Regions from separate parts of the Streptomyces globisporus C-1027 genome, predicted to be linked through region 3. Evidence: riboswitches for the same ligand, from Rfam matches in the RefSeq annotation. Region 3 holds a riboswitch; each other region holds the start of a gene.

Region 1 (7,331 bases), 3.2 Mb from region 3:
TGCTGTGCGGTCTGGTGATCCTCGCGCTCGTCCGCGAACAGACCGGGCCCGAGGGGTTCCTGGTCGGCCTCGGCCTGGCGGTGCTGCCGGTGCCGCTGCTGATGGCAGCCTTCCGCTGGCTGGACCGGGTCGAGCCGGGGCCCTGGCGGAATCTGATCTTCTCCTTCGCCTGGGGCGCGTGCGCCGCCGCGCTGGTCGCGATCATCGCCAACTCCTTCGCGACGCGCTGGATAGCCACCGCGACGGCCGACCCGGCGAGCGCCGACACCCTGGGGGCGACGGTGATCGCCCCCGTCGTCGAGGAGAGCGCGAAGGCGGCGGCCGTGCTGCTGATCTTCCTTTTCCGCAGACGGGAGTTCAGCGGGGTGGTGGACGGCATCGTCGTCGCCGGGTTCACCGCGACGGGCTTCGCGTTCACCGAGAACATCCTCTATCTGGGCAACGCCTTCGGCGAGGACCAGCAGCTCGGCAGCTCCGGGTTCGCCTCGGTGACGGCCGGGACGTTCTTCGTGCGGATCGTCATGTCCCCTTTCGCACATCCCCTGTTCACGGTCCTGACCGGCCTCGGTTTCGGCTTCGCGGCTGTCAGCGCCCGCCGCCACCGGGTCCGCCGGATCGCCCTGCCGGTGCTGGGTCTGCTGCTGGCGATGGGGCTGCACGCCCTGTGGAACGGCTCGTCGGTCTTCGGCCCGTACGGCTTCTACGCGGTGTACGGGATCGTCATGGTCCCGGCGTTCGGCTTGGTGACCTGGCTGGCGATCTGGTCGCGCCAGCGGGAGCTGCGTACGCTCGCCGCCGAGCTGCCCGCGTATGCGGCGGCCGGCTGGCTCACCCCCGCCGAACCGTCGGCGCTCTCCTCCATGCGGGCCCGGGGCATGGCCCGCGACCTGGCCCGCCACTGGCAGCAGGACCGGGCCCGGGGCCGGGCGGCGGCCCGCGCGGTCGCGGAGTACGAGTCGTTCGCGACGTCGCTCGCGGGGCTGCGCCGCCGGGCCCGCCACGGCGCGGTGGGCCCGGACTTCGGCGCCCGTGAGCGGGAGTTGCTGCACCATCTGTGGCAGCGCCGGGAGATCGCGGCCCCGGCCCTGGCCCACGCGGCCCGCCTCACGTCCCACCGGGGCCCGCACCACGGCCGCCAGGCCCACGCCGGACGCCACGCGGCGATGCCGTACGGCCAGGGATACGGGTACGGCCCGGCACAGGGCTACGGCCCCGCGCCCGCGCCGGCCCCCGGATACGGCCCCGGGCCCGCGCCCGGAAACGGCCCCGGATACGGACAGCCGCACGGCCCGGCGTACGGACAGCCCCAGCCGCACCCGTACGGACAACCCCAGACGCAGCCGCAGCCGTACGGATACGGGTACGGGTATGGCGACCCCGGCTCCGTCAGGCCGACGCCTCGGTGAGCAGCGCGAGTTCCCGGTCCGTCAGCCGCAGGTCGGCGACCGCGACGAGGGCGGGGAGCTGTTCGACCGTACGGGCGGAGGCGATCGGCGCGGCGACGGTCGGCTGTGCGGCGAGCCAGGCGAGGGCCACCGTCGCGATCTCGGCGTTCCGCTCCCCGGCCACCTGGTCGAGGGCGGCCAGCACTTTGCGGCCCTGCTCCGACTCCAGGTGCCCGCCCGCCTTCGCGGAGCGCGCGCTCTCCACCGTCGCACCGGGGCGGTACTTGCCGGTGAGGAAGCCGGAGGCGAGCGCGTAGTACGGGACGGCGGCGAGGCCCGCGGCGGCCGCGGTGTCCTGGAGCGCGCCCTCGTAGGTGGAGCGGGAGACCAGGTTGTAGTGCGGTTGGAGCGCCACGTACCGGGCGAGGCCCTCGCGCTCGGAGAAGGCGAGGGAGGCCGCGAGGCGCTCGGGGCTGATGTTGGAGGCGGCGATGTGGCGCACCTTGCCGTCCTTCACCAGCTGGTCGAGGGCGGTGATGATCTCCTCGACCGGGACGGTCTCGTCGTCGAAGTGCGTGTAGTAGAGGTCGATGTGGTCGGTGCCGAGCCGGCGCAGCGATGCCTCGGCCGCGCCCTTGATCGTGCCGGCCGACAGCCCCCGGAAGTCGGGGTGGGCGCCGGCCTTGGTGGCGACGACGATGTCGGACCGGTTGGAGCGGGAGGCGAGCCACTTGCCGATGACGGTCTCCGACTCGCCGCCCCGGTTGCCCTCGACCCAGGCGGAGTAGGCGTCGGCGGTGTCGATGAAGTTGCCGCCGGCCGCGACGTACGCGTCCAGGACGGCGAAGGACTGTTCCTCGTCCGCCGTCCAGCCGAAGACGTTGCCGCCGAGGGCGAGGGGGAAGACCTGGAGGCCGGAGGTGCCGAGGGGGGTGTGCGCGGAAGTCATGTGAGAGTTCAACGGGCCGGTCGGAGGACGGTATTCCTGCCTCGGCCGTGCGGAAGGATGAATTCCGCCGCGTACGCCCATCATGATCCACGCACGGGCCTGTCGCCCCCTCCCCGTCCCCGTCCCCGGACAGACCGGCAGCCCTGACGTCGGGGGGTGTGCGTCAGGGCTGCCGGGGTTTCGGGACGGGCCGCCGGAGAAGGGCGGCCCGGGGCCGGCGGCGCGCGCCGGCCCGGGGGCTCAGACCGAGAGGCCCTTGCTGGTCAGCCAGGCCATCGGGTCCATCGCGGAGCCGCCCGCGGTGCGGACCTCCAGGTGGAGGTGGACGCCGGTCACGTTGCCGGTGGCACCCATGCGGCCGATGGTCTCGCCGGTGGTGACCTTCTGGCCGACCGAGACGTCGATCGAGGACTGGTGGGCGTACCAGATCTCCGTGCCGTCATCGAGCTGGAGCACCGTGCGGTAGCCGTACGAACCGGACCAGCCGGCCGACGTGATCGTGCCGCTGTGCACGGCCTTGAGCGGCGAACCGGCCGAACCGGCGAAGTCGAGGCCGGTGTGCTGGCCGGAGGACCACATCGCACCGGACTGACCGTAGGTCGAGCTGATCGTGTAGGAGGAGGCCGGCAGGGAGAAGCTGGCGGCGAGCTTGGCGAGACGCTCCTCCTCCGCCTTCTTCTTCGCCGCTTCCTCCGCCGCCTTCTTCTTCGCGGCGGCGTCGGCCTCGGCCTCGTCCTGCTGCTTCTTGGCCTCTTCCGCCGCCTTCTCGGCCGCGGCCTTCTCGGCTGCCGCCTTGGCCTCGGCGTCGGCGCTGGCCTGCTGCTGCTCGGCCTGCTGGAGGATCCGGGCGCGCAGCGCCTCGCCGGCGTCGGTGCCCTGCTCGGCCTCGGCGCTGGTGAGCCCGGCGGTGGTGAGCGGCGCGGCCGCGGCGACCGGGGCGGCCTCCGCTTCGTCGGACATGAAGGACCCGACGCCGGGAAGGGACTTGGCGTCGGGGAGGTTGTCCGCGATGGAATCGGGAAGAGAGATGGAGACGGGAGCCTTGTCCTGAGCGGTGGCCATGCCCCCCGCTCCGACGGCCGCTATGACGCCGACCCCGAGGACGGTGGAGCTACGGGCCAGACCACGCTGCTTGGCGACGCGGTGCCTGCCGCGCACGGGACGGATGGAGTCCTCGGTGGGATTCCACTCCCCCACGGACCGCTCGGCGCCACCGTAGCTGTCGGTGCTGAAGGGTGACGGGGCCTCAGGGGCAGGCTTGTTGGACGCCACGTGGGCGCACTCCTTTCCTTCCTTCTCGCCTACCGGGTTAGCTGACGGGTTCGGAGCAGGAAGGTCTCCTACGGGCCCCTCCGCCTCTCACGAGACGCAGGCGTCCGATTCACCCCATGTAGTGGGTCCCCGGTTCCCTTGCGGAATTCGGCGCTCGCGCGCGGCGCCGTCCCTGACGACGGCTGTGACGACCGCGCTGCGTTATCGAACGTTAATAGACACCCGGACCCGATTCCAAGCTGTTCCTGTTGATCATTAACGAACAGGGGTGGGAGGTACGGGGCACAAGCGGGCGGAATCGGGCGACTTGACCGGGGCTCAGCCACATGCCTTTTTCTGACGGTGTATCAAATGTTATGCGGAGCGGTGCGCTTCGATTACGCACCGTGTCATCGCTGCGAGTTGCGAGTTCAGCGCGCCGGCGGACAGCCGCGCCACGTCAGCGGGCCGCGTCCTCGTCGCCCCGGCCCACGATCTTCACCGTCGTCCGGCGCACGGGCTGCCCCTCCGCCGGCCGGCCGACCGCGATCAGCGCCATGTCGTCCGTGGCGTGCCCGCCGGTGTGCAGCCGTACGTCGTCGGTCAGCGCCGACAGCAGCTCCTCCGGCCCCGGGAAGATCCGGCCGCGCAGCCGGGCCGCCGGATCGTAGAAGACCCCGTTGGCGTCCCGGGCCTCGGACAGGCCGTCCGTGAAGGCGAGGAGCGTCGCCCCGGGAGGCATCACCCACTCGTCGGCGCGGTCCGGCCACACCCCGAGGTCCATCCCCAGCGGCAGCGCGGGCACCGAGGGCGCCAGCACCTCCAGGGCCCCGTCCGCGTGGAGCAGGATCGGCTCGGGGTGGCCGCGGTTGACCAGGCGGACCGTGGCCGCCCCGGGCGGGATCTCGGCCAGTACGGCGGTGATGAACCCCTCCATGGCGTCCAGCCCGTACTGCCGCGTCCCCTCCCGGGCCAGCGCCCGCTCCAGCCGCTGGGCCACGCCCTCCAGCGAACGCTCCTGTTCGGCGGCCTCCCGGAACGACCCGATGATCACCGCCACCGCCCCGACGGCGTCCAGCCCCTTGCCGCGGACGTCGCCGACCACGACGCGCACGCCGTACGGGGTGTCCGCGACGGCGTACAGGTCGCCGCCCACGAACTCGTCCGCCTGCGCCGCCTCGTACCGTGCGGCCACCTGGAGTCCGCCGATCCGCTCGGCGGGCGTCGGCAGCACGGCCCGCATGGCGGTCTCCGCGACGGCCCGGGCCGAGGCGAGCTGCTCGTTGCCGCGCCGCACGACGCCGTTGATGACGAGGGCCAGGACCGAGCCCGTGAGCACGGTGAGCATCTCGATGACCGGGACGACCTGCGTGGACGTCCCGTCGGAGATCCGCATCACGATGACGGAGATGACCGCGGCGATCCCGGTGCGGACGGTCCGGGACAGCGAGAAGAACGGGGCGGCGATCAGCGGGGCCGCGACGAAGAGGGGGACGGCGGTGAAGTTGGGCGGGGCGAGCGAGTCGAACAGCAGTCCGCCGATGATCAGCAGGGCGGGCAGCATCCGGATGAACCGCCCGGTGCCCCGTCCGCCGCCGGACGCCAGCTCCCCCTCCCGGGATCCGAGCACCGCACGGCCCACGGCGTCCATGCTCCCCGCCGCCCCGCTGCGCCGTCCCTCGGCCATCCCCACCTGTGCACTCCTGCCCGGTCCACCCACGGCTGCGGACGGTACCGCTCCCTGTCCAGGCTTCCCGGAGCCGCGCCGAGCGGCGACCGGGCATCGGCCGAATAGGGGGAAAAAGCGGTGGCGGCCCGGCCGGCCGTGGTCAGTCGGAGAGCCGATGCTGCGCGTAGACCGTCAGTGCGTCCCGTACGAAGGCGGCGGTGCCGTCCCCGTAGCGATCGTAGTTCTTTCCGAAGCGCGGATCGGCGACATACATCTCCCCGAGCCCGATCACGTACGAACGGCTGGGCTCCTTGGCCGAGGACAGCCAGGCGCAGTGCCGCCGCGCGAGCTCCTGCGCCTCGGGCCCGTCGACGGCGAGCCCGGCCTCCCTGGCCCGGCCCCAGTCGCGCGCGATGGCCTCGTGCTCGTCCCTGAACGCCTTCTTCTCCCCGTCCCCGAGCGAACGCCACCAGCGGTCGCCCTCCTCGTACGCGTCCCGGCCCCAGCGCTCGGTGACCTCCTGCTCGTGGGCGGTGTGGTCGAAGCCGTCGAACACCTCAGCGGCCATGAGTTCCATCCCCTCCTGGGTCTTGTGGAGCGTGGTCCGCACCGAGGCGATCTGCCGTCCGATGCGCGCCTGCTCCTGTTCGAGCAGCCGCAGATGCGCCCGCAGCGCCACCGCCGTGTCCCGCTGCCCCTCCAGTACGTCCCTGATGGCGGGCAGCGAGAGCCCGAGCTCCCGCAGCAGCAGGATGCGCTGCAGCCGGACGAGGGCGTCCTGGTCGTAGTAGCGGTAGCCGTTGCTCCCGATCCGGCTCGGCGCGAGGAGACCGAGGTCCCCGTAGTGCCGGAGCGTGCGGCTCGTGGTGCCGGCCTGGCGGGCGATTTCCTGAATGGACCACTCCATGCCGGAAACGCTAGATCTTTACGCTGCGTCAAGGTCAACCCGGAAATGCCGGGGAACGACTCGGGCCCGGCACGCTGTCTGCGTGCCGGGCCCGGATCTTCAGTAGCGGGGACAGGATTTGAACCTGCGACCTCTGGGTTATGAGCCCAGCGAGCTACCGAGCTGCTCCACCCCGCGTCGGTGAACACAACTGTACGGCATTGCAGGGGTGCCGTTGACCAATAAGCGGACCCCCTCCTCCGGTCCGCGTTGCCCCGCCCGGGCGAGTACCTTGTTGCATAGAGGTTGCAATAACGATCACTGTGCGAGAAGAGGACCCCGTGCGGACTCCGGTGGTGCTGGGCATCGAGTCGTCGTGTGACGAGACGGGGGCGGGGATCGTCTCCGGCGGGCGTCTGCTCGCGCACGTCGTGGCGTCGAGCATGGACGAGCACGCCCGTTACGGCGGGGTGGTGCCGGAGATCGCCGCCCGGGCCCACCTCCAGGCGTTCACCCCCGTCGTCCAGGAAGCCCTGGCGCAGGCGGGACTCGGGGTGCGGGACATCGACGCCGTCGCGGTGACCACAGGGCCCGGTCTGTCCGGGGCGCTCCAGGTCGGTCTGGCCGGGGCCAAGTCCCTGGCGTACGCGGCGGGGGTGCCGCTGTACGGGGTGCACCACCTGGCCGGGCACGTGGCCGCCGACACCCTGGAGCACGGGCCGCTGCCCGACCCGTGCATGGTGCTCATCGTCTCGGGCGGGCACACCTCGCTGCTGCTCGTGCGCGACCTGGTGCGCGATCCGATCCTGCACCTGGGCGACACCGTGGACGACGCGGCGGGCGAGTGCTTCGACAAGGTCGCCCGCGTCTTCGGCCTCCCGTATCCGGGCGGGCCGGCCATCGACCGGGCCGCCCGCGAGGGCAATCCCTGCGCCGTCGCCTTCCCCCGGCCGCTGCTGGGATCGAAGGACGACCCGTACGCGTTCTCCTTCTCCGGGCTGAAGACCGCCGCCGCCCGCTGGGCCGAGCAGCACCGCCTGCACGGCGAGGACATCCCGCTGGCCGACGGGGCGGCTTCGCTCCAAGAGGCCGTCGCGGACGTCCTGACGCGCAAGGCGCTGGCCGCCTGCCGCCAGTACGACGTCCGCACCCTGGTCGTGGTCGGCGGGGTCGCGGCGAACTCCCGGGTCC
Region 2 (7,331 bases), 370 kb from region 3:
GGGCGGCTCAACCATGTGCTGGGGATCGACGCGGTCTGCGTTCTGCCCGGTCACTGACGGAGTCCGGGGCCGCCGGGTTGGCACTCCCGGCCCCGGGCTCTCCGTGGGCTCCCCGACGTGCGCGGGCCGCCTACAGGTCGGTCGCGATGATCCGTTCGATGTTGCGCTCGGCGAGCGCGGTGATGGTGACGAACGGGTTGACGCTGGTGTTGCCGGGGATCAGCGCACCGTCGATGACGTACAGGCCGGAGTAGCCGCGCAGCCGACCGTAGTTGTCGGTGGCCTTGTCCAGGACGGCACCGCCCAGCGGATGGTAGGTGAGGTGGTCGCCCCAGATCTTGTAGGTCCCGAAGAGGTCCGTGCGGTAGATCGTCCCCTCCTTCTTGTTGATCTTGTCGAAGATGGTCTTCGCGGCGTCGATGGACGGCTGCTTCCACGCCGTCTGCCAGTCCAGTTCCGCCCTCCCCGCCGCCGCGTTCCAGGTGAACCGGGCGCGGTGGGGGTTCTTGGTGATGGAGAGGTAGAACGACGCCCATGTCTCGATGCCGGTGGGCAGGGGGGCGACCTCGGCGAACGCTCCCCCGGCGTCCCAGTTGTCGATGCCGCCGGTGGGGATGGACGACTGGACCTTCCCGGTCGGGTCCCAGAGGTGGTTGGCCCGGCCGCACATCACGTTGCCGTTGTCGCCCCAGCCCCTGCCGATCTCGTCGTTGAGGAGAGGCAGTGCGCCGGTGGCCTTCAGGCCGACGAGCAGTTTGCTGGTGCCGACGCTGCCCGCGGCGAAGAACACCTTGTCCGCGGTGACGGTCTTGGTGACGGTGGTCCGGCCGCCGGTGTCGAGCTGGTCGATGAGCACGGTGTAGCCGCCGCCGGGGGCCGGGGTGACGGTGGTGACCTTGTGGAGCGGGGAGATGGTGACCCGTCCGGTGGCTCTGATCCGGTCGATGTAGGTCTTCTGGAGCGATTTCTTGCCGTAGTTGTTGCCGTAGAGGATCTCGGCGTCCAGCGCTGACTTGGGTACGGTTCCGGCCGCCTCCTGCTTCATGTAGTCCCAGTCGTAGACGGCGGGCACGAAGAGGAACGGGAAGCCGGAGCGCTGGGCGTGTTTTCGGCCGACCCTGGCGTACTGGTAGCAGTCGACGCTGTCGAACCAGGCGGGGTCGATGGTGGTGACGCCCAACCCGCTGTTGGCGCGCGGGTAGTAGGTGCTGTACATCTCCGCGGCGTTCACCGTCGGGAGGATCGCGCCGAAGTTCTCCCGGCGCGGGGTGACGGCCATACCGCCGTTGACCAGGGATCCACCGCCGACGCCCCGGCCCTGGTAGACCGTGATGCCGCCGAACTCCTCGGCGTCGAGGATGCCGGTGTAGCGGTTGACGCTCTTGTCGATGGGGAAGCCGAGGAAGTTGCTCAGCGGCTGCTTGGTGCGGGTGCGCAGCCAGAAGGAGCGGTCGTCCGGCCTGGTGGTGTTGGCGAAGATCTTGCCGTCCGCGCCGGGGGTGTCCCAGGCCATGCCCATCTCGACCATGTGGACGTCCGTGCCCGCCTCGGCGAGCCGGAGGGCGGCCACGGAGCCGCCGTATCCGGTGCCGATGACCAGGACCGCCACATGGGCCCCGGACCCGATCGGCGCCGCAGCCGCACGGACGCCCGCCCACGCCCGTGGAGCGTTTCCGACGATCGCCGCGGCCCCCAGAAGAGAACCTGTTCCAGTGATGAATCTTCGACGCGAAACACCTTTGGCCCCGCTGTCCTGTATGGCAGTGTCGCTCATGTGACCTCTCTCACTTTCGGCAGAGTGCAACAGGTTCTACTGCCGTTCGCGTGGTAAGTCACGAGAAACTTGGGGGTAACTTCCCGGCGACACCCCGACAGCACGAAGGGGCCCCGGACCGTGCGGTCCGGGGCCCCTTCGTGCTGTCGGGTCGCGGGAGGATCAGTAGGCGCCGAAGACGTTGTCGATCGAGCCGTAGCGGTCCGCGGCGTAGTTGCACGCGGCCGTGATGTTGGCGACCGGGTCGTAGCTGTCGGTCGAGGTGCCGGGCACGTGGTAGGCCTGGAACGTCGGGTCGATGACCTGGAGCAGCCCCTTGGACGGGGTGCCCTTGACCGCGTTGGAGTCCCAGTTGTTGATGGCGGCCGGGTTGCCGGAGGACTCGCGCATGATGTTGCGGTGGATGCCCTCGTAGGTGCCGGGGATGCCCTGCTCGGCCATGATCGCCAGGGATTCCTTGATCCAGCCGTCGAGGTCGTTCGTGTAGGTGACGGCCTCCTTCGCGGCGGCCGGAGCAGCCTTTGCCACGGGGGCTGCTTCGATACGCTCCGAACGGTCCGCGCGGTCCGCCGAAGCACCGCGCGCGGCGGACGGGGAAGCCTTGGATGCCTTGCCGTCCGACGAGGCGGCGGACTTGGCCCCGATGACCAGCTTGATACCCGGGTGAATGAGGTCGGGATTCGATCCGATGATCTTCCGGTTGCCTTCGTACAGCTTCTCCCAGCCGCCGCTGACGGAATGCTCACGGGCGATCTTGGAAAGGGTTTCGCCGGCCACCACGGAATGCTTGGCGGGGGCGGCCTTCGCTGCGGAATTCGCCTGGGCGACCACCGCGGCGGGCGCCACGGCCTGCGGTGCGGCGGCAGGCGCGGGAGCGGCGAAGGCGCTGGTGGCACCGATCACCGGGAGAGCGAGGACGGCTCCACCGGTGGTCACGGCGGCAAGGCCGCGGCCGAGCGAGGTGGACTTGGGACGACGGTGCTTACCCTGTGCGGGCATGGGGGATTTCCTCTCCGGCGCCTGCGAGGTGAGCTGTCGGGTTCAGACGGGAGATGTCTGGCCGCATGGTCGTGCGACTTCACCCCAAGCCGTTCCGGTTACGGATCGGCGACTTACCTGGGTCCCCCGCTCCTGCCGTACGTGAGTGGGTTTCGGATTCCCGGACGGCGGCAGGATTCGGCGTTCCATCCGGATTGACGGTGACCGTAGGCGAGAAACATCGGACGGAACAAGCCCCGCATTCCGGATTCCCTATTCCGCGCATGATCGAATAACGGAATTCCCGGATCGGGCCGCGCCGTCGTGGCGTCAACTTTCCTCGCACAGAAGGGAACCGATACGTCCGCTTCGACGTCCGCCCTCGCGGACGTGACGCTCACCACTCCCTCGCGTAGGTGGCGAAATCACACCCCAGCAAATACCCCAGCAACCCATATAAGCCCTTTATTAACCAGGAGCCCCATAGGGGTCAAATCGACCATTTCGGAATAACGAAACCGACTAAACGGGCACTCCAGGCGGGGCCGGTCGAAGGGCCCGCGCGGCGATCGCTTACGGTGTGGGGTGGAGACTAGTAAGCCAACCCTTACCTCCGACGTACGCTGTACCTGCCCGCGTTCGCCCGCCCCGAAGGATCACCACGCCATGACACGCCCCGTCCGCGTCGCCATTGTCGGAGCCGGCCCCGCCGGTATCTACGCTGCGGACGCGCTGCTCAAATCCGAGGTCTGCCAGGACCCTGGGGTCTCCATCGACCTCTTCGAGCGCATGCCCGCACCCTTCGGCCTCATCCGCTACGGCGTGGCCCCCGACCACCCGCGGATCAAGGGGATCGTGAAGGCCCTGCACCAGGTGCTGGACAAGCCCCAGATCCGGCTCTTCGGGAACGTCAGCTACCCGCACGACATCGGCCTGGACGACCTGCGGTCGTTCTACGACGCGGTGATCTTCTCCACCGGCGCCGAGGCCGACCGCGCGCTCGACATCCCCGGCATCGAGCTGGACGGGTCCTACGGAGCGGCCGAGTTCGTCTCCTGGTACGACGGGCACCCCGAGGTCCCGCGCACCTGGCCGCTCACCGCGGAGAAGGTCGCCGTGCTCGGCGTCGGGAACGTGGCCCTGGACGTGGCCCGGGTCCTGGCCAAGACGGCCGACGAGCTGCTGCCCACCGAGATCCCGGACAACGTGTACCAGGGTCTCAAGCAGAACAAGGCGCTGGAGGTGCATGTGTTCGGGCGGCGTGGCCCGGCGCAGGCCAAGTTCAGCCCGATGGAACTGCGGGAGCTGGACCACTCCCCCAACATCGAGGTCATCGTCAACCCCGAGGACATCGAGTACGACGAGGGCTCCATCGCGACCCGCCGCGAGAACAAGCAGGCCAACATGGTCGCGCAGACCCTGGAGAACTGGGCGATCCGCGATGTCGGCGACCGCCCGCACAAGCTGTTCCTGCACTTCTTCGAGTCCCCGGTCGAGATCCTGGGCGAGGACGGCAAGGTCACCGCGCTGCGCACCGAGCGCACCGAGCTGGACGGCACCGGGAACGTCCGGGGCACCGGCCAGTTCACCGACTGGGACATGCAGAGCGTCTACCGTGCCGTCGGGTACTACTCCGAGGAGCTGCCCAAGCTCCCCTTCGACGTCACCTCCGGCACCGTCCCGCACGAGGCGGGCCGCGTCATCGCCGGGGACGAGCACATGGCCTCGGTCTACGTCACCGGCTGGATCAAGCGCGGCCCGATCGGTCTGATCGGACACACCAAGGGCGACGCCAACGAGACGGTCGCCTGCGTCCTGGAGGACCGTGCCGCCGGCCGTCTGCCCGAGCCGGCCACGCCCGCTCCGGAGGCTGTCGAGGCGTTCCTGGAAGGCCGGGGCGTCCGCTACACGACCTGGGAGGGCTGGCACAAGCTGGACGCCCACGAGCAGGCGCTGGGCGCGGCCCAGGGCCGTGAGCGGATCAAGGTCGTGGAGCGCGAGGGCATGCTGGGCGCCTCCGGCGCCTGACCGGCGCTTTCCAGGCACCTTCTAGGAGGCCGGATCCGGGGCACCCGTCGAATGCCCCGGGTCGGGCCTCCTGAACGTGCGCCACAGATCGGGCCCGGGCCCGGGCTCCTGTGCCGTCCGGCGCCGACGGGCGACGGGTGCCTCGGCCCAGCGGGCAGCGAGCAGGAGCGCGATGTCGTCGGGGCGGTCTGTCGCCGCTCTCGCCTCTCCGATGACCTGGTCGGCCGTCTCGGCCAGGGGGACCGCGCCGATGCGTTCGACGGTGGCGCGCAACCGCTCGATGCCCTCGTCGATGTCCGTCCCCGGGCGTTCGATCAGCCCGTCCGTGAACAGGGCCAGCATCGCCCCCGGTTCGAGCCGCATCTCCGTGACCGGGTAGGCCGCGTCGCCGTCGATCCCCAGCACGATGCCGCCGGGCAGGTCCAGCACCTCCGTCCGCCCGTCGGGCCGCCGCAGCACGGGCTGCGGGTGCCCCGCCCGTACGGCACGGGCCACACCGGTCGCCGGGTCGAGCGCGATGTAGCAACAGCTCGCGAACTGGCCCGGATCCAGGTCGATGAGCAGCCGGTTCGTGCCGCTCATCACCTCCTGCGGATCGTGCTTGCTCAGCGCGAACGCCCTCACCGCACTGCGTAGTTGGCCCATCGTCGCAGCGGCGGAAACACCGTGGCCCTGAACGTCCCCGATGACCAGGGCGAGTTCGTGGCCGGTCTCGATGACGTCGTACCAGTCACCGCCCACGTCCATGCCCTGGGTGCCGGAGAGATAGCGGCCCAGCGTGTCCACCCCGTCCGCCTCGGGCAACCGGTGCGGCAGCAGGGCGTCCTGAAGGCCGCGGGCGAGCGCCGACTCGCTGTCGTAGCGCTGGGCGCGCTGCAGGGCCTGCGCGATCAGGCCGGCCAGGGCCGTCAGGACCGTACGCTCCTCCGGGCTGAAGCCGCGCGGCCGGTCGAAGCCGAGGATGCAGGAGCCGACAGGCCGTCCCGAGGCGATGAGCGGCAGGAACGCCCGCGCCCCGACGTCCGCGTCGATCGGGATGCCCGGATAGGCCTCGGCCAGACGCTGCATGGACTCGAAGAAGATCGGACGGCCCGTGGTGAGGGTCTCCACCCCGGGAATGCTGACGTCGAGACCGACCCCGTCGAAGCGGTCGAGGAAACCCTTCGGGAACCCTGTCTCCCAGGCCAGATGGAGATGGCGTTCGTTGAGCAGATAGATCGCGAGCTGACGGCCGCCGAACGCGGGCAGCAGCTCGTCCGTGACCACCGAGGAGACCTGACGGGCCGTGACCGCCTCGGTCAGCGCGATGGCGAGGGCCACGGGCCGGTACAGCGCGGAGGAACGGTCGGCGGTCGAACCGATGCCCAGGCCCGGTGTGGTGACGGAGCCGGGAGCGTAGGCCGGCTGATCGGTCGCCTGGAGGACGACACTCACCCCGTCGTGCCCCGGGTACAGGGACACCGACAGCCAGAGGGCCGGCGGCCGGCGGGCGAGGAAGTGGACGGGCTCGTCGGCGAGCAGGGCCGCCCGGTAGTGGTCCTCGTAGGCCTCGTGCCCGAACCACGGCAGGGCCTGCCACACCGGATGGCCCACGAGCTCGGTGCGGGAGTGGCCGAGCAGTTCCTCGGCGAGGCCGTTGGCGTACGTGATCCGGCCCAGCCGGTCCAGGGAGAGGATTCCCCGGGGCAGCCGATCGGCGGCCTCCGGTACGACGGGCCCCGCACCGAGGTCGACCAGGAAGCCGGTCAGATGGCTGGCGGACACATCGCCGTCCGGGTGCGTCCAGCGGCCGGACAGCTCCAGCAGATGGGACCGGCCGTCGGGGCCGCGCAGCCGCATCCGGCGGACGACCGGCTCGGCGGACTCCACCGTCTGCCGGGCCAGGGCCCACAGCCCGTACACGTCCTCGGGGACCAGCCGTTCGGCGAGCGCGTCCACGGTGCCCGGGAACGCGGCGGGCTCGAAGCCGAGGATCTCGCAGAGTTCGTCGTCGGCGGCGACCTGCCCGGAGTGCAGGTCCCAGTCGAAGCGTCCGACGCGCACCGGCGGCGTGGTCGCGGCGGGCAGTTGTACCGGGACCGGCTCCGCCTCCCACACGCAGTCGACACCCCGTCGCTCCAGATTGGTGAGCGCGGCGCCGAGCCGGCGGCCCAGGCGGCGGAGCCGTTCGCCGTCGGCGGTGGCGACGGGCCGTCCCGGTGTGGAGGAACGCATCACCACGAGCACGCCCATACTCCCCCGGGGCCCGGTGATGGGCACCCACAGGGAACCGAAAGGGAAAGGTAGCCCGGCCATCAGCTGCGGGAAGCGGCGCATGGCCTCCTCCGCGTCGGAGAGCAGCACGGGCCGACCCGAACGGTAGGCCTCGGACACCGGGAAGGGGCGGTTCACATGCATCCGCCACCAGGGCCGGAACAGCGGGCCCGGCAGCCCGGCGAGCACCGCGAGCCGGAGAAGTCCGGGCGTCCGGCTGCGCAGGTAGACGCCGCCGGCGAAGCCGTCGCTCGACTCGACAGCGCTGACGAGAGCCTGGGCGAGAACGAGGGACAGC
Region 3 (7,331 bases):
ACCCTCGGCAAGGACTGGATCTTCCGCAAGGTCTACTCCTCGATGGACCGGGTCCTCGTCCACTCCGCGAGCTTCGGCTCCAACGCCCAGGCGATGGCGGCCGGGCTCGCGGTCCTGACGGTGATGGAGGACGAGGAGACCGTCGCGAACGCCCGGCGCACCGGTGATCTGCTGCGTGAGCGGCTGGCGGCCCTGGTGGACCGCTACGAACTGCTGCACGAGGTGCGCGGCCGCGGGCTGATGATCGGCATCGAGTTCGGCCGGCCCTCCTCGCTGAAGCTCCGCAGCCGCTGGACCATGCTCCAGGCGGCCCGCAAGGGTCTCTTCGCCCAGATGGTCGTGGTGCCGCTGCTCCAGAAGCACCGGATCCTCACCCAGGTCTCCGGCGACCATCTCGAAGTGATCAAACTGATCCCGCCGCTGGTCATCGGGGACGCGGAGGTGGACCGGTTCGTGGCGGCGTTCACCTCCGTCATGGAGGACGCGCACAGCGGCGGCGGGCTGATGTGGGACTTCGGCCGGACGCTGGTCAAGCAGGCCGTGGCCAACCGCTGACCTGACGTTTGCCTCTGAGGCAAGTTATTTGCCTCAGAGGAAAGGTCCTGGCCCAATAGAGGCATGAACCCTCCGGACGAAGGGGTGCCGGACGAGCTCCCCGGCGTCGCCCCCCGACTGCGCGATCTGCGCCGTGCCCGCGGCCTCACCCTGGAGATCGCGGCCCAGCGGGCCGGGCTCTCCCCGGCCCATCTCTCCCGGCTGGAGACCGGCCGCAGGCAGCCCTCGCTGCCGATGCTGCTGGGGCTCGCCCGCATCTACGGTACGACGGTCTCCGAGCTGCTCGGCGAGCAGCCGCCCGAACGGGACGCGATCATCCGCGGCGGCGGCTTCGAGGGGACGGAGGCCGACGGCTGGATGTACCGGCAGGCGGGCGGCTCCGGCCGTGCCATGCAGGCGCTGCGGGTGCGTGTCCCGTACGGCGCCCAGGGCGACCTCGTCCGGGTCCACCCCGGTGAGGAGTGGCTGTACGTCCTGGAGGGCCGGCTGCGGGTCGGGCTCGGCGACACCGTCCACGACCTCGAACCCGGCGACAGCGCCCACTTCGACTCGCTCACCCCGCACCGGATCGCGGCCGTCGACCGCTGCGGCGCGGAGCTGCTCTTCGTCCACTCCCTGCTGCAGAGTCCCGCCGCCGAGCTCTGCCTCGGCAGCGGACTGCACCCGCGCTGACCGGCCGTCCCTGCCGGCCCACCCTTCACTCCACCGGCCGCGAGGCCGACAGAGAGGACCGTCATGTCCGATTCCGAGCACTACGACCCGCTGGGCCCCGGACGCCGCGTGAACGAGGACCCGCAGGAGAAGCGGATGCCGCGCGGCGTCATCATCCGGCTCTTCGCCTATCTGGTGGCGGGCCACCTCGTCGCGGCCTTCCTCTACCTGCTCTTCGTGGTGGCCGGGAGCAAGTGACGGACCACCACGGGGCGAGCGGTCGCCGGAGGGGTCAGCCCTCGTCGAGCAGCCGCTCGCGCAGCCGCTCCCGGGTCTCGGGGGAGATCTTCAGCCCCTCGGACAGATAGCGGTCCGTCGTTCCCCAGTTCTCCTCGATGGCCGTGAAGGCCGCCGCGAGATAGGCCGGCCGCGCCCCGAACAGCGGGTCCAGCAGTTCCAGCACCTCGGGCGACATGCCGGCCCCGGACGGGTCGGAGCGCTTCACCTTGTACCGGCGGTGGAGATCGTCGGACTTGAGGTAGTCCTCCTCGATCGCCTCGGGAACGACGCCGACCGCGAGCAGGGCGACCGCGATCGAGAGGCCGGCCCGGTCCTTGCCCGCCGCGCAGTGCATCAGCGCCGGGACGCTGTCCTCGGCCAGGGCGTGCAGCACCCGGCTGTGCTCGGCGGTGCGGTCCTCGATCGTCGCGCGGTACATCCGGATCATGCGGTCGACGCCCTTGCCGCCCGAGAGGACTGACCGCAGCTGCTCGATGTTCCCGCTGCCCACCAGCCGCCAGAACTCCGCGCCGTCGGCCGGGTCCGAGAGCGGAATGCTGACATTGCGGACACCGGTCAGCTCGATGTCGTACCCGTCGAGCTTGTGGTCGGCGGAGTGGCGGAAGTCGAAGACCGTGTGCAGTCCAAGGCCGTCGAGGAAGGCCGCGTCCTCGGCGGTGGCGTGCGCCAGATGGCCGCTGCGGTAGAGCCGGCCGAAGGCGGTGCGCCGCCCGTCCGCCGTGGGGAGCCCGCCCACATCGCGGAAGTTGCGGACTCCGGTCAGCACGGTCTCTGTCGGCGGGACCTGCGGCACCTGCTGCGTCACGGGGGCTCCTGGGATCTCGGGCGTCGGCGCGGCTCTCCGGCGAGGGCGCTCCCGTGACGATACGACATCGATTCGGCGGAAAATCATCACGGCCGCCTCCCCGGCGACGGGTACCGGGGAGGCCGGGCTGATGTGGCGTCAGGGGCTCCGTCCCCAGCATGTCCGTATTGGGGCATTTAGCAGAACGTGCCCCGCTAATGGGGGAGATGGGATTTCGGAGGTGAGCGGGATCATATCCGTGACGGTCCGTGGTGAGCGCGCCGTCGGACATTCCCGTTGTCCGTACGGAAATCCAAGATCCGTAATCCACGGAGTGTGACGGGAAATCCGGAGCGATATCGAATCGATGATTCCGCCGCGCAACCGATGGCTTGTTCCGCCCGTCCTGACCGGTTTACGGTCACCGTCAATCCGGACGGATCGCCTAATCCTGCCGCCGCCCGGAATTCGCACCCACCCACTCACGTGTGGCAGGAGCGGGGGAACCAGGTAAGCCGCCGACCCGGAGAGATCCGGACCGGCTAGGGGTGAAGTCGCCGCAATGCGACCGGGCATCTCCAGCCCGAACCCGACAGCTCACCTCGCAGGCGCCGGAGAGGAACTTCCCCATGCCCGCAAAGGGTAAGCACCGTCGTCCGAAGTCCGGCCCGATCTCCCGCGGCGTCCTCGCCGCAGGGGCCGGCGGCGCCGCACTCGCCCTCCCGCTCATCGGCGCCACCGCCGCGAACGCCGCCGGCCAGACCGCCCCGGCCGCCAAGCCGGCCGCCGCCTCGGTCGCCGCCGCGCACACCGCTCCGGCCGCCGCCCCCGCCGCGTCGAAGGCCGCCCCGAAGACGTACGCCGTCGTCGCCGGCGACTACCTGTCGAAGATCGCCGCCGAGCACCAGCTCAAGGGCGGGTGGGAGAAGCTCTACCAGGACAACCGCTCCACCGTCGGCGACAACCCCAGCCTGATCCACCCGGGCATGAAGCTGACCCTCGGCGCCAAGGGCTCCGCCCCGGCCGAGAAGTCCGCCGCTCCCAAGGCCGCCCCGAAGAAGGCCGAACCGGCCCCGAAGGCCGCGCCGAAGGAAGAGGCCCCGAAGGGCGACACCATCTCCGCCGACGACTCCGAGGGCTCCGGCGCCTCGGCGCAGACCGGCTCCTCCGAGGCCACCGGCTCCGGCTGGTCCGCCCCGCTGGCCAACGCCGACGTCACCACCCAGTACCGCGCTTCCGGTGCCAGCTGGTCCAGCGGCTACCACACCGGCTCGGACTTCCAGGCCGCCTCCGGCACCCCCGTCCTCGCCATCGGCCCGGGCACCGTCGTCTCGGCCGGCAACAGCGGCTCGTACGGCAACGAGGTCGTCATCAAGCACGAGGACGGCATGTACTCCCAGTACGCCCACCAGTCCTCGCTGAACGTCTCGGTCGGCCAGACCGTCACCGGCGGCCAGCAGATCGGCCTCTCCGGCTCCACCGGCAACTCCACCGGCCCGCACCTGCACTTCGAGGTCCGCACCGGCCCGAGCTACGGCTCGGACGTCGACCCGATCGCCTACCTGCGTCAGCACGGCGTCTCCGTCTGACCGAGCGGCGACGAGAAGTGTCCGAGGGGCGGTGCGCGGCGGCGCACCGCCCCTCGCTTTATTCCGGGTTTACCGAAAACTGACCGGGTGGTCTATCTCACCACCCGTCAACCCCGTATTACGGTCGCGTAGGTCACATCGGACGATGCAGGATACGTCCTTGTGGCAGTCGATTCGAGAAACAACCAGCAGCACACCATCGGGTCGTACGCGGCGATCGGCGACAGTTTCACCGAGGGCGTCGGCGACCCCGGCCCCGACGGGACCTTTGTCGGGTGGGCGGACCGCTTCGCGGTGCTTCTCGCCGACCGGCTCCCGGCCCCCGACCCGGTCGGCCCCGCGGACGCCCCGTACGAGGACTCCCCGCACGGGGACTTCCGCTACGCCAATCTCGCCGTACGAGGACGCCTCCTCGACCAGATCGTCGAAGAGCAGCTCCCGCGGGCCAAGGAACTGGCCCCCGACCTGGTCAGCTTCTGCGCGGGCGGCAACGACATCATCCGGCCCGGCGCCGACCCCGACGATCTCGCCGAGCGCTTCGAGCGGGCCGTCGCCGATCTGAGCAACGCCGTCGGCACGGTCATGGTCACCACCGGCTTCGACACCCGGGGCGTCCCGGTGCTGCGCCACATGCGCGGCAAGATCGCCACGTACAACGTCCATCTGCGGGCCATCGCCGACCGCTACCAGTGCCCCGTGCTGGACCTGTGGTCGCTGCGCTCCGTCCAGGACCGCCGCGCGTGGGACGCCGACCGGCTGCACCTGTCGCCCGAGGGACACACCCGCGTCGCGCTCCGCGCCGCCCAGGTCCTCGGCCACGAGGTGCCCGCCGACCCCGACCAGCCCTGGCCGCCGCAGGCCCAGCGCCGCCCCTTCGACGAGCGGCGCGACAACATCCAGTGGGCCCGCGAGTACCTGGTGCCCTGGATCGGCCGGCGGCTGCGCGGCGAGTCCTCCGGCGACCACGTCGAGGCCAAGCGCCCGGACCTGCTGCCGCTGTAGTAGGCCCGACAGGACTCCGGCTCAGGACTCCAGCAGGGGAAGCGCACGCCGGGACGGGTTCGGCACGACGAGCCCGTCCGGCGGCGTGCCTCGGTCGTAGGCGGCGGGTATCCGCTCCAAAACACCGCCGGCGAACACGTCGTACAGCGGCAGCGACTCCAGATGCACATAGCCGATGTGGCAGTCGCACACGGCGAGCGGACACCCCCGCGGGCCGAGCGCCCGGCGGTAACTGCCGTCGTACAGATTGCCCAGCTCCGCCTTGACGGAGTGACAGCGCCGCACTGTGCCGTCCCCGTCCACCGAGATCACCGACTCGCCCGTCCGGCAGGGCAGCCCCGCCGAGCGGTGCGGATCACGGCTGTAGGGGAACAGCGGATCCAGCTCCGTCCAGCGCGCCGCCTCCTCGTCGGTGTACGTGTGCCCCTCGGCGGCGTTCACCCAGAGATAGACCGCGGCCGGCAGCTCCGCCCGCAGCCGCCGCGCCTCGTCGAGATGCTCGTCGAACCCCACCACCCCCACGCTGTAGCGGATGCCCCTCGCCGACAGCTCCCGGCATTTCCCCAGAAACCGGTCGTACGGGGTCTGTCCCGGGTGGTACGTGCACCAGAGCGCGATCCGCTCCGGATCGGCGTCCGCCAGCCAGTCGGTGCGGCCGCTGAGGTTCGTCTGGATCGCGACCCGCTCGATGTGCGGCAGCCGCGACAGCTCGGTCAGCGCCCGCCGGTACCAGGAGCGCACCAGCCCCTCGCCCCACGGCGTGAACAGCACCGACAGCCGCTCGGCCGTCTGCGCTGCGGCCCAGCCGGTGAACCGCTCCAGCGCCTCCCGGTCCGCGGTGAGCTGCGCGCGGCTGTCCCGCCGCTTGGCGAACGGGCAGTAGGGGCAGTCGTAGTCGCAGGAGGCGAGCGGCCCCCGGTAGAGAATCGTCAGGTCCACGGCCCGGTCACTTCCTCTCGTACGCGGCCATTGCCGCCCGTACCCCGGGGGAGAACAGCGTGGGACCCAGCGCGTCGGAGTGGGCGAGGCCCGACGGGGACAGCCTCAGCAGACCGTCCGGCGCCGACGTGTCGAGCCAGCCCCGGGCCGCGAACCCCGCCAGCTCGGCCGGGAAGTCCGCGCCCGGATCCGTACCGAACCGGGCCCGGTACTCCGCCACCGGCAGCCCCGCAGCCTGGAGCAGCGACTGCAGCAGATGCCGACGGCGCGCCTCGTCCGCGTCGACGTACCGGCCGACCTCGGCGCGGGAGAAGTCCTCGGTGGCGGTGAAGTCGTCGATGATCGACCGGATCTCCCTCATGTCCACCGCGTAGTCGAAGGAGTAGTGGAGGTCGGAGGTGTACGAACGGGCCCCGCAGCCCAGGCCGATCATGCCGTCGGTCTGGCAGGCGTAGTCCTCCGGGCCCTTCTGCTCACGCGGGGCGTCGGTCCGCCGGAACATTCGCATCGACACCTGCTCGTAGCCGTGCGCCAGCAGATGGTCCCGCCCCACCGCGTACAGCCGCAGCCGCTGCTCGTCCCAGGCGGCGTCCTCCAGGGCCCGCGCTTCCGGGCCCACGGCCGGACCGAGGCGGTGGAGGCCGGTGAGCGGGCGCACGTACAGCGGATAGAGATAGAGCTCCTCGGGCCGCCAGGCCAGCGCCGCGTCCAGCGAGGCGAGCCAGCTGCGCTCGGTCTGCCCGTCGATGCCGTAGATCAGGTCGATGTTCAGCACGGGGATCCGGGCGTCACGGATCCGGCCGAGCGCCGCTTCCACGTCGGCGCGGCGCTGCGGACGGACGGCTGCCCGGGCCTCCTCGTCCACGAAGCTCTGCACGCCGATGCTGATCCTGGTCGTGCCCCGGTCGGCCAGCACCGACAGCCGGTCGGCGGTGGCGGTGGAGGGCGAGGTCTCGACGGACAGCGGGACCGCGCTCAGGTCGGCGCCCATCCGCTTCTCCGCTATGTCGCAGAGCCGCTCCAGCTCCCCGGCGGTGAGGAAGGTCGGCGTCCCGCCGCCGAACGCCGCCGCCGCGAAACGCACCGGCTCCTCGTCGCCCAGCGCCTCCCGCACCGCCAGCGCCTGCCGGTCCAGTGCGTCCAAGTAGCGCGTCGTCAGCTCCTCGGGCGCGCCGATCCGGGTGAAGAGATTGCAGAACCCGCAGCGGACCTCGCAGAACGGTATGTGGAGATAGAGGGAGAGCGCGTCCTTCGGCTCCGCCGCCCAGAGCGAGCGCAGGGCCGGGCGGTCCGCCAGCGGCCGGTAGGCCGTCTTGTGCGGATAGGCGTAGACGTAACTCTCGTACGGCCGGACGGCGGGCGGCACGGGGGTGCCGGTGGTGATCGTCATCGGGCGGCCTCCGGCTCCGGCGTGACGGGTGGTTCGAGGAAGAAGTGGGCGTACGGGACGGTCCAGACGGCCGGGTGGCCGAGCCGGTGACCGGTGTAGCCGTCGTCGCCGTAGGCGGTGC
Region 4 (7,331 bases), 3.9 Mb from region 3:
CCGACCATGTCCGGCACCTGGGCGTTGTCGCCCGCGGCCCAGATGTAGTCGGTGCCCTGCACCTGGAGCTTCTCCGAGGTGTCCACGTGGCCGCGGGGGCCGAGCGGCAGGCCGAAGCGGGCCAGCGCCGGGTTCGGCTTCACACCGGCGGTCCACACGATGGTGCTGGAGTCGACCTCCAGGCCGTTCTTCAGGACCACGTGGCCGTCGACGCAGGAGTCCATCGAGGTGGAGAGGTAGATCTCCACACCGCGGCTCTCCAGGTGCTCCTTGCCGTAGGTGCCCAGCTTCGGGCCGACCTCGGGAAGGATCTTGTCGGCGGCGTCGACGAGGATGAAGCGCATGTCCTCGCGCTTCACGCTGGTGTAGTACTTCGCCGCGTCGCGGGCCATGTCCTCGACCTCGCCGATGGTCTCCGCGCCGGCGAAGCCGCCGCCCACGAAGACGAACGTCAGCGCCTTGCGGCGGACGTCCTCGTCGGTCGTGGAGTCGGCCTTGTCCAGCTGCTCCAGGACGTGGTTGCGCAGGCCGATGGCCTCCTCGACGCCCTTCATGCCGATGCCCTGCTCGGCGAGGCCGGGGATCGGGAAGGTGCGGGAGACCGCGCCCATCGCGATGACCAGGTAGTCGAAGGGCAGCTCGTAGGCCTCGCCGACGAGCGGCGCGACCGTGGCGACCTTGCGGTCCTGGTCGATGGTCGTGACACGACCGGTGAGAACCTCAGCCTTGGGCAGCACGCGTCGCAGCGGGACGACGACATGCCGAGGCGAGATGCTGCCGGCGGCAGCTTCGGGGAGGAAGGGCTGGTACGTCATGTACGACCGCGGGTCGACGACCGTGACGGTCGCCTCTCCGTATCGCATCTTCTTCAGAATGCGACGAGCTGCGTACAGGCCTACGTACCCACCGCCTACAACGAGGATCCTGGGACGCTCCGTGGTGCTCATGCCATCGAGTATCCACCCCGCCCCAGGGGGGTGCTCGTGAGCCCCTTCACAAGGATTGACCGACCCTCTGCTACACTTCGCCGCCCGCGTGACCCAGGTCATGGGCACGAAAGGGAACCACGACACCGCGGGAAACGTTGTTCACCGCTTGTGAGCTGGACCTTGGCCCTTCGGGCGGGGTGAAGCACCCCCCTCTTTCACCCGGCCGTAACACCCCGGGAACGCGCCCGCGACGCTCCCCCAGAACCTCGGGAGTGCCCCACAGGGGCGTACGGGGCACGAACTGCGCCCGACAGAGGCCAATTCCTTGTGAAGAAGTTCACGAACTTTCTCGCCGCGTGTCCCGGAAGGGGTCCCCCGAGCGGCCCACCGAAGCCGGTGGGCGGCTCAAAGGTGCAGGTGACGAAGCGATTGAGCGGGGGCGGTCAGACGGCCGCACTCCACGCGATCCCGTCCAGGATGTCGTGTTCGCTCACGACGACCTCGTGGGCTCCCGTCCGCTCCATCACCGCGAGCAGGACGAGCGCCCCGGCGCCGATCACGTCGATCCGGCCCGGGTGCATCACGGGGATCGCGGCGCGCTCCTCGTGCTTCGAGCGCAGCAGGTGCTCGGTGATCGCGCGGACCTGGCCCCGGGAGACCCGGGAGTGGTGGATGGCACCGGAGTCGTACTCCGCCAGCTCCAGCGCGATCCCGGCGACCGTGGTGACGGTGCCCGCGAGGCCGACGAGCGTGCCCGCGCCGGTGAGCGGCACGGTCCTCTCGGCGACGTCGAGGGCGGCGTCGATGTCCGCACGGATCGCGGCGGCGCGCTCGTGGCTCGGCGGGTCCACGACGGCCCCGTCCACGACGAGGTGACGCTCCGTCATCCGTACGCAGCCGATGTCGACGGACCGGGCCGCCTCCACCTCGTCCGAGCCGAGGACGAACTCGGTGGAGCCGCCGCCGATGTCGACGACCAGATACGGCTTCGTCAGACGGTCGCTGCCGGCCAGCTCCTTGGTGGCCCCGTCGAAGGAGAGCTGGGCCTCCTGGTCGCCGGTGATCACCTCGGGCTCGACGCCCAGGATGTCCCGCACCCCGGCCACGAAGTCGGCGCTGTTCTCGGCGTCGCGGGAGGCGGAGGTGGCGACGAAGCGGACCCGTTCCGCGCCCAGCTCCTCGATCACGGCGGCGTACTCACGGCAGGCCGCGAACGTCCGCTCCAGCGCCTCGGGGGCGAGCCGGCCGGTCCGGTCGACGCCCTGGCCGAGGCGGACGATCGTCATCCGCCGGTCCAGCTCGGTGAAGGAGCCGGTGGCGGGGTCCACGTCGGCGACCAGCAGCCGGATGGAGTTGGTGCCGCAGTCGACGGCGGCGACCCGGGTCATGCGCCCTTCCCGTCGGCGGGGCCGTCGAGCGGGCGGAAGGCGAAGTGGCCCTCGTCGCTCTCGTCGACCGTCCAGCCGTCGCCCTCGCCCGTCGGCGCGCACGGCGCGACGCAGGGGCCCTTGGCCCACCACTCGGGCAGCATCGCGATGGCCTCGTCGCCCAGCGGGTTCACGCCGGGCCCGGCTGCCAGCGAGTGGCCCACCAGGACGTGCAGGCACTTCACCCGGTCCGGCATGCCGCCCGCGCTCGGGAAGCCCTCCAGGACCTCGATGGCGTCGCGGCGGGTGATGTAGTCCTCGTGGGCGGCCCGGTAGGCCTTCGCCAGCTCCGGGTCGGTCCCCAGACGGGCCGTCATCTCCTTCATGACCCCGTTGGCCTCCAGCGTGCCGATCGCCGAGGCCGCCCGGGGGCAGGTCAGGTAGTACGTCGTCGGGAACGGCGTGCCGTCCTCCAGACGGGGCTGGGTCTCCACCACGTCCGGGTTGCCGCACGGGCAGCGGTGCGCGATGGCGCGCAGACCGCGCGGCGGGCGGCCGAGCTGCTGCTCGAACGCGGCGATGTCCGCGTCGGTGGGCTGGGTGGACTCGGTCTGCGGAGGGGGCGTTTCCATGCCTGCCTTGGTTCTGCTCGAAGCTCGTAAAGGGGGGTCGCGGGTCGGTCAGCCGCGGTCGTCACGGTCGGCGCTGTCCACGCCGTCCCAGAGGTTGGAGTGCCAGGGACGGTCGCTCGCACCGGGCTCCGACCGACGGTCCTTCGCCGCGTCGGGGTCGGCCACGGTGTAGCCGGTCTCCCCGGGAAGGACGTAATGGAGGTGCTGGCGGGCCAGGCGCATGATGTACGCGTCGTCCTGGAGCCGCGCCTTCTCGTCCCGCAGCTCCTCGGTGCGCCGCTCGGCCTCCTGCGAGAGCCGTTCCTGCTCGGCGATCTCGTCGCGCTGGGAGACGTACTGCCGCATCGGGTAGGCGAGCGCCACCACCAGGGAGCAGACGACCAGCGCCAGGAACGCGGCCCGGCCGGTGAGCCGGGAGCGGCGGGCCTGGCGGCGGTTCTGCGACCGGTACACACGGGCCGCGGTCTGCTCGCCGAGCAGCCGCAGCCTGGTCGCGGTGGAGAACCGGTCACGGTCCTTGCCGGCCATGTCTCCCCGCCTCCCCGTCACATACGTCCGTCCCCGCACACGGTACGGGACCGGGTGCGGGGACGGGCGGAGGCCACCGACTTGGCGCTGCGGGTCAGCCCTTGAAGCGCGGGAAGGCGGAGCGGCCCGCGTACACCGCGGCGTCGTCGAGGATCTCCTCGATGCGCAGCAGCTGGTTGTACTTGGCGACGCGGTCCGAGCGGGCCGGGGCGCCGGTCTTGATCTGGCCGCAGTTCACGGCGACGGCGAGATCGGCGATGGTGACGTCCTCGGTCTCGCCGGAGCGGTGCGACATCATGCACTTGAAGCCGTTGCGCTGGGCCAGCTCGACGGCGTCCAGGGTCTCGGTCAGCGAACCGATCTGGTTGACCTTGACGAGCAGGGCGTTGGCGGAGCCCTCCTCGATGCCACGGGCCAGGCGCTCGGGGTTGGTGACGAAGAGGTCGTCGCCGACGATCTGCACCTTGGCGCCGATGCGGTCGGTGATGACCTTCCAGCCGGCCCAGTCGTCCTCGTACAGCGGGTCCTCGATGGAGACCAGCGGGTACGCGGAGACGAGCTCCTCGTAGTACTCGGTCATCTCGGCGGCCGAGCGGGACTTGCCCTCGAACTCGTAGACGCCGTCCTTGTAGAACTCGGACGCGGCGACGTCGAGCGCGAGCGCGATGTCGCGGCCCGGGACGTAACCCGCCTCCTTGATGGCCTCGACGATGAGGTCCAGGGCGGCGCGGTTGGACTCCAGGTTCGGGGCGAAGCCGCCCTCGTCGCCGAGTCCGGTGGACAGGCCCTTGGTCTTCAGGACCTTCTTCAGCGTGTGGTAGATCTCCGCGCCCCAGCGCAGGGCCTCGGAGAAGGACTCCGCGCCGATCGGGGCGATCATGAACTCCTGGATGTCCACGTTGGAGTCGGCGTGCGACCCGCCGTTCAGGATGTTCATCATCGGAACGGGCAGCAGGTGCGCGTTCGGGCCGCCGAGGTAGCGGAAGAGCGGCAGGTCGGACGCCTCGGAGGCGGCGTGCGCGACGGCCAGCGAGACGCCGAGGATGGCGTTCGCACCGAGCGAGGCCTTGTTCTCGGTGGCGTCCAGGTCGAACATCGCCTGGTCGATGAGGCGCTGCTCGGTGGCGTCGTACCCGACGAGCTCCGGGCCGATCTGCTCGATGACGGCGAGGACGGCCTTCTCGACGCCCTTGCCCTGGTAGCGGTTGGGGTCACCGTCGCGAAGCTCGATGGCCTCGAACGCACCGGTGGAGGCGCCGGACGGAACGGCAGCACGGCCCGTGCTGCCGTCGTCGAGGCCGACCTCGACCTCGACCGTGGGGTTGCCCCGGGAGTCGAGGATTTCCCTGGCTACGACGACGTCGATGGACGGCACGAGGCATCTCCTTCTGGGATCTGACACTGGTTGTGCAGGGTCACTGTGGCCTTGCGACCCGAGCCTATCCGGCCCGGCCGCGTCCGTCGGCCGCCCGCCCGCCTCCTGGGACGAAAAAGGACCCAAGGGCCTGCATATCGGGGCAGAACTCTAGAAATCTACTGAGCGGTAACAACAAGAGGTGAACGCATACGGGCCCCCGGACGCGCGCCGGCCACGAAGAACCCGGCCCGGCGCGCTGGGGGGAAGAGCGCGCCGGGCCGGGAAGCCGTGCGAGGGAGAGTGCCGCCGGACACCCTCCCCCCGGGGAGGAGAGACGGCGATTACTTCAGGTGGAGCTGCTGACCCGGGAAGATCAGGTTCGCGTCCTCGACGATGTCGTCGTTGAGCTTGAAGAGCTTGCTCCAGCCGCCCTTGACGTCTTCCTTCTGAGCGATCTTGCTCAGGGTGTCGCCGGCCTTGACCTTGTACTCGCCGTCGCCCTTCTTGACCTTGTCGCCGGTCGGGGTGGTGACGGTCTTCTTGCTCTCGGCCTTGGGGGCCTCGCGCTGCTCGCTGCGCGTGGTGGGCCGCTCGGCCTCACGCTCGGGCTGCGCCTGCTCGGGCTTGCTCTCGGCCTGGCCGGAGCCGCCGGGGTTCACGCCCGGGTCCACACCGTCGTTGGTGAGGCCGCCGGCACCGGCGCAGGCCCAGGCGCCCGGGCCCTGCAGGTCGAGAAGCTTCTCGGCGGTGGCGATCTGCTGGTCCTTGGAGGCCAGATCGGCGCGCGAGGCGTACTGCGTACCGCCGGCGGCGGCCCAGCTGGACTGCGAGAACTGCAGTCCGCCGTAGTAGCCGTTGCCGGTGTTGATGGACCAGTTGCCGCCGGACTCGCACTGGGCGACGGCGTCCCAGGTCTCGACGGAGGCGGCGGAAGCGTTGGTCGCGCCCATCAGCGGGACGGCGACGGCGGCACCGGTGACACCCGCGAGGGTGGCGATACGGGCGGCCTTGGACGGGCGGCGGTGCTTGCCCTTGCTGTTCAGCAGCATGGAACGAATCTCCTCACCGACGCCTACGAGGTGAGCTGTCGGGTTCGGGCTGATGAGTTGCCCGGCCGTGCGACCTTGCGCACGGCTTCACCCCTAGCCGGTCCCGTACACCCCCTGGAGGGGCTGTGCGGACCCGGCGGCTTACCTGGGTCCCCCGCTCCTGCCTACGGCGCTTACGCGTCTGTTCCCTTCGACCGACGGCAGGATTCGGCGTGACGGTCGACGGGGCCCGCGGTGCGAGCGGCTTAGACCGTAAACACAGGCAACCCCGACATTCAAAGATGGACATAGGGGGCAATCAGCCCGAACTCGCGGCGGCCCGTGGGCCGTTTCCGCAGGTCGGGGGCGATGTGTACGAATGGGCCGGAAGGGGTGCGCGAGTTGAAGCAAAGAGACCCATGTCTCACTTACGCAAAGTGGACATAGGTCTCTTAACTGCCTCTATTTTCGGGGCATTTTCCCGAATTGGTTCAGTTGGCGGCAGGCGCCTCGGCGGACTCCTCGGCAGGCTCTTCGGCACCTTCGGGCGCGGCCTGGTCCAGGCCCAGATCCAGGTTCTGGCCGGGCAGGATCAGGTCCGGGTCTGAGCCCAGGAGGTCCTTGTTGGCCTCGTAGAGACCGGTCCAGCCGTCGGGGAGTTCCTGGGCGTCGGCGATGGCCCAGAGGTTGTCGCCAGGCTGCACCGTGTACGCGCCGCCGGTCGCCGCGCCGCCGTCCCGGGCGTCGCCGTCGCGCGAGGCGTGCCGGCCGGATCCGCGCGGGCCGTCCTCCTGGCCCGCTCCGGCCTCCTCGGGCGCGGGGGTGCCGCGGTGCTTGCCGCCCTTGCCCTTCGAGGGGTCGGTGGCGTCGGGGGCCTCGGAGGAGGGCGGAGTGGAGGGCGTCACCGAGGAGTCGGGGGTTTCGCCGCCCTTCTCCGCGTCAGCGCTGTCACCCTTGTCCGCCGGGTCACCCTTCTCACCCTTGCCGCTCTCGTCACCCTTGCCGGACTCATCGGCTTCACCGGACTTGCCGGATTCATCCGCTTCGTCGGGTGCGTCTGCTTCGTCGGTCGGGGTGGTCGTCGGGTCGGGTGCGGGCGAGGTGCCCGGGTCGACGCCCGGCAGGCTGCCGTCCACCGCGAGACCCGAGATCACCGCACAGCTCGGCCACGCCTTGGGGCCCTGGTCGTCCAGGACCTTCTCGGCGACGGAGATCTGCTGCGACCGGCTGGCGAGGTCGGCGCGGGACGCGAACTCCGTACCGCCGTAGGCCGACCAGGTCTCCTGCGACAACTGGAGCCCGCCGTAGTAGCCGTTGCCGAGGTCGGCGCTCCACATTCCGCCGCTCTCGCACTCCGCGACCCGGTCCCAGGTGGTGGCCTCGGCAGCGGTCGCGCCGCTCGCCCCGAGCAGCGGGATGGCGATGGCCGATCCCGTCACCCCTGCGGCGACGACGATGGCGGGTGCCTGGCGAGGGCGGCGGTGTCTGCC

What was found. Region 3 has a riboswitch for cyclic di-AMP ahead of WQO_RS30800 (LysM peptidoglycan-binding domain-containing M23 family metallopeptidase). Riboswitches for the same ligand answer to the same signal wherever they lie in the genome.
Region 1: it holds a riboswitch for cyclic di-AMP, as region 3 does, so the genes downstream of both, WQO_RS16155 (M23 family metallopeptidase) here and WQO_RS30800 (LysM peptidoglycan-binding domain-containing M23 family metallopeptidase) in region 3, are expected to answer to the same signal.
Region 2: it holds a riboswitch for cyclic di-AMP, as region 3 does, so the genes downstream of both, WQO_RS32470 (transglycosylase SLT domain-containing protein) here and WQO_RS30800 (LysM peptidoglycan-binding domain-containing M23 family metallopeptidase) in region 3, are expected to answer to the same signal.
Region 4: it holds a riboswitch for cyclic di-AMP, as region 3 does, so the genes downstream of both, WQO_RS13335 (transglycosylase family protein) here and WQO_RS30800 (LysM peptidoglycan-binding domain-containing M23 family metallopeptidase) in region 3, are expected to answer to the same signal.

Annotation. Positions count from the first base shown of each region.
Region 1 covers NZ_CP013738.1:3,730,279-3,737,609, forward strand. The annotation lists gene WQO_RS16145 (PrsW family intramembrane metalloprotease) at 1-1,406, shown strand, start outside; gene WQO_RS16150 (aldo/keto reductase) at 1,387-2,334, opposite strand; gene WQO_RS16155 (M23 family metallopeptidase) at 2,575-3,606, opposite strand; cyclic di-AMP (ydaO/yuaA leader) riboswitch at 3,619-3,769, opposite strand; gene WQO_RS16160 (PP2C family protein-serine/threonine phosphatase) at 4,046-5,272, opposite strand; gene WQO_RS16165 (MerR family transcriptional regulator) at 5,415-6,161, opposite strand; tRNA gene WQO_RS16170 (tRNA-Met) at 6,265-6,338, opposite strand; gene tsaD (tRNA (adenosine(37)-N6)-threonylcarbamoyltransferase complex transferase subunit TsaD) at 6,494-7,331, shown strand, end outside.
Region 2 covers NZ_CP013738.1:7,344,370-7,351,700, reverse strand. The annotation lists gene WQO_RS32480 (carboxymuconolactone decarboxylase family protein) at 1-57, shown strand, start outside; gene WQO_RS32475 (GMC oxidoreductase) at 131-1,774, opposite strand; gene WQO_RS32470 (transglycosylase SLT domain-containing protein) at 1,937-2,773, opposite strand; cyclic di-AMP (ydaO/yuaA leader) riboswitch at 2,777-2,935, opposite strand; gene WQO_RS32465 (FAD-dependent oxidoreductase) at 3,419-4,780, shown strand; gene WQO_RS32460 (SpoIIE family protein phosphatase) at 4,802-7,331, opposite strand, start outside.
Region 3 covers NZ_CP013738.1:6,978,900-6,986,230, forward strand. The annotation lists gene WQO_RS30785 (aspartate aminotransferase family protein) at 1-555, shown strand, start outside; gene WQO_RS30790 (helix-turn-helix domain-containing protein) at 619-1,227, shown strand; gene WQO_RS36490 (DUF6126 family protein) at 1,291-1,464, shown strand; gene WQO_RS30795 (tyrosine-protein phosphatase) at 1,499-2,311, opposite strand; cyclic di-AMP (ydaO/yuaA leader) riboswitch at 2,756-2,916, shown strand; gene WQO_RS30800 (LysM peptidoglycan-binding domain-containing M23 family metallopeptidase) at 2,920-3,879, shown strand; gene WQO_RS30805 (SGNH/GDSL hydrolase family protein) at 4,042-4,881, shown strand; gene WQO_RS30810 (STM4011 family radical SAM protein) at 4,903-5,820, opposite strand; gene WQO_RS30815 (STM4012 family radical SAM protein) at 5,828-7,210, opposite strand; gene WQO_RS30820 (STM4013/SEN3800 family hydrolase) at 7,207-7,331, opposite strand, start outside.
Region 4 covers NZ_CP013738.1:3,104,973-3,112,303, forward strand. The annotation lists gene WQO_RS13310 (NAD(P)/FAD-dependent oxidoreductase) at 1-947, opposite strand, end outside; gene WQO_RS13315 (Ppx/GppA phosphatase family protein) at 1,373-2,317, opposite strand; gene WQO_RS13320 (DUF501 domain-containing protein) at 2,314-2,928, opposite strand; gene WQO_RS13325 (FtsB family cell division protein) at 2,977-3,456, opposite strand; gene eno (phosphopyruvate hydratase) at 3,551-4,831, opposite strand; gene WQO_RS13335 (transglycosylase family protein) at 5,155-5,862, opposite strand; cyclic di-AMP (ydaO/yuaA leader) riboswitch at 5,868-6,044, opposite strand; gene WQO_RS13340 (transglycosylase family protein) at 6,333-7,331, opposite strand, start outside.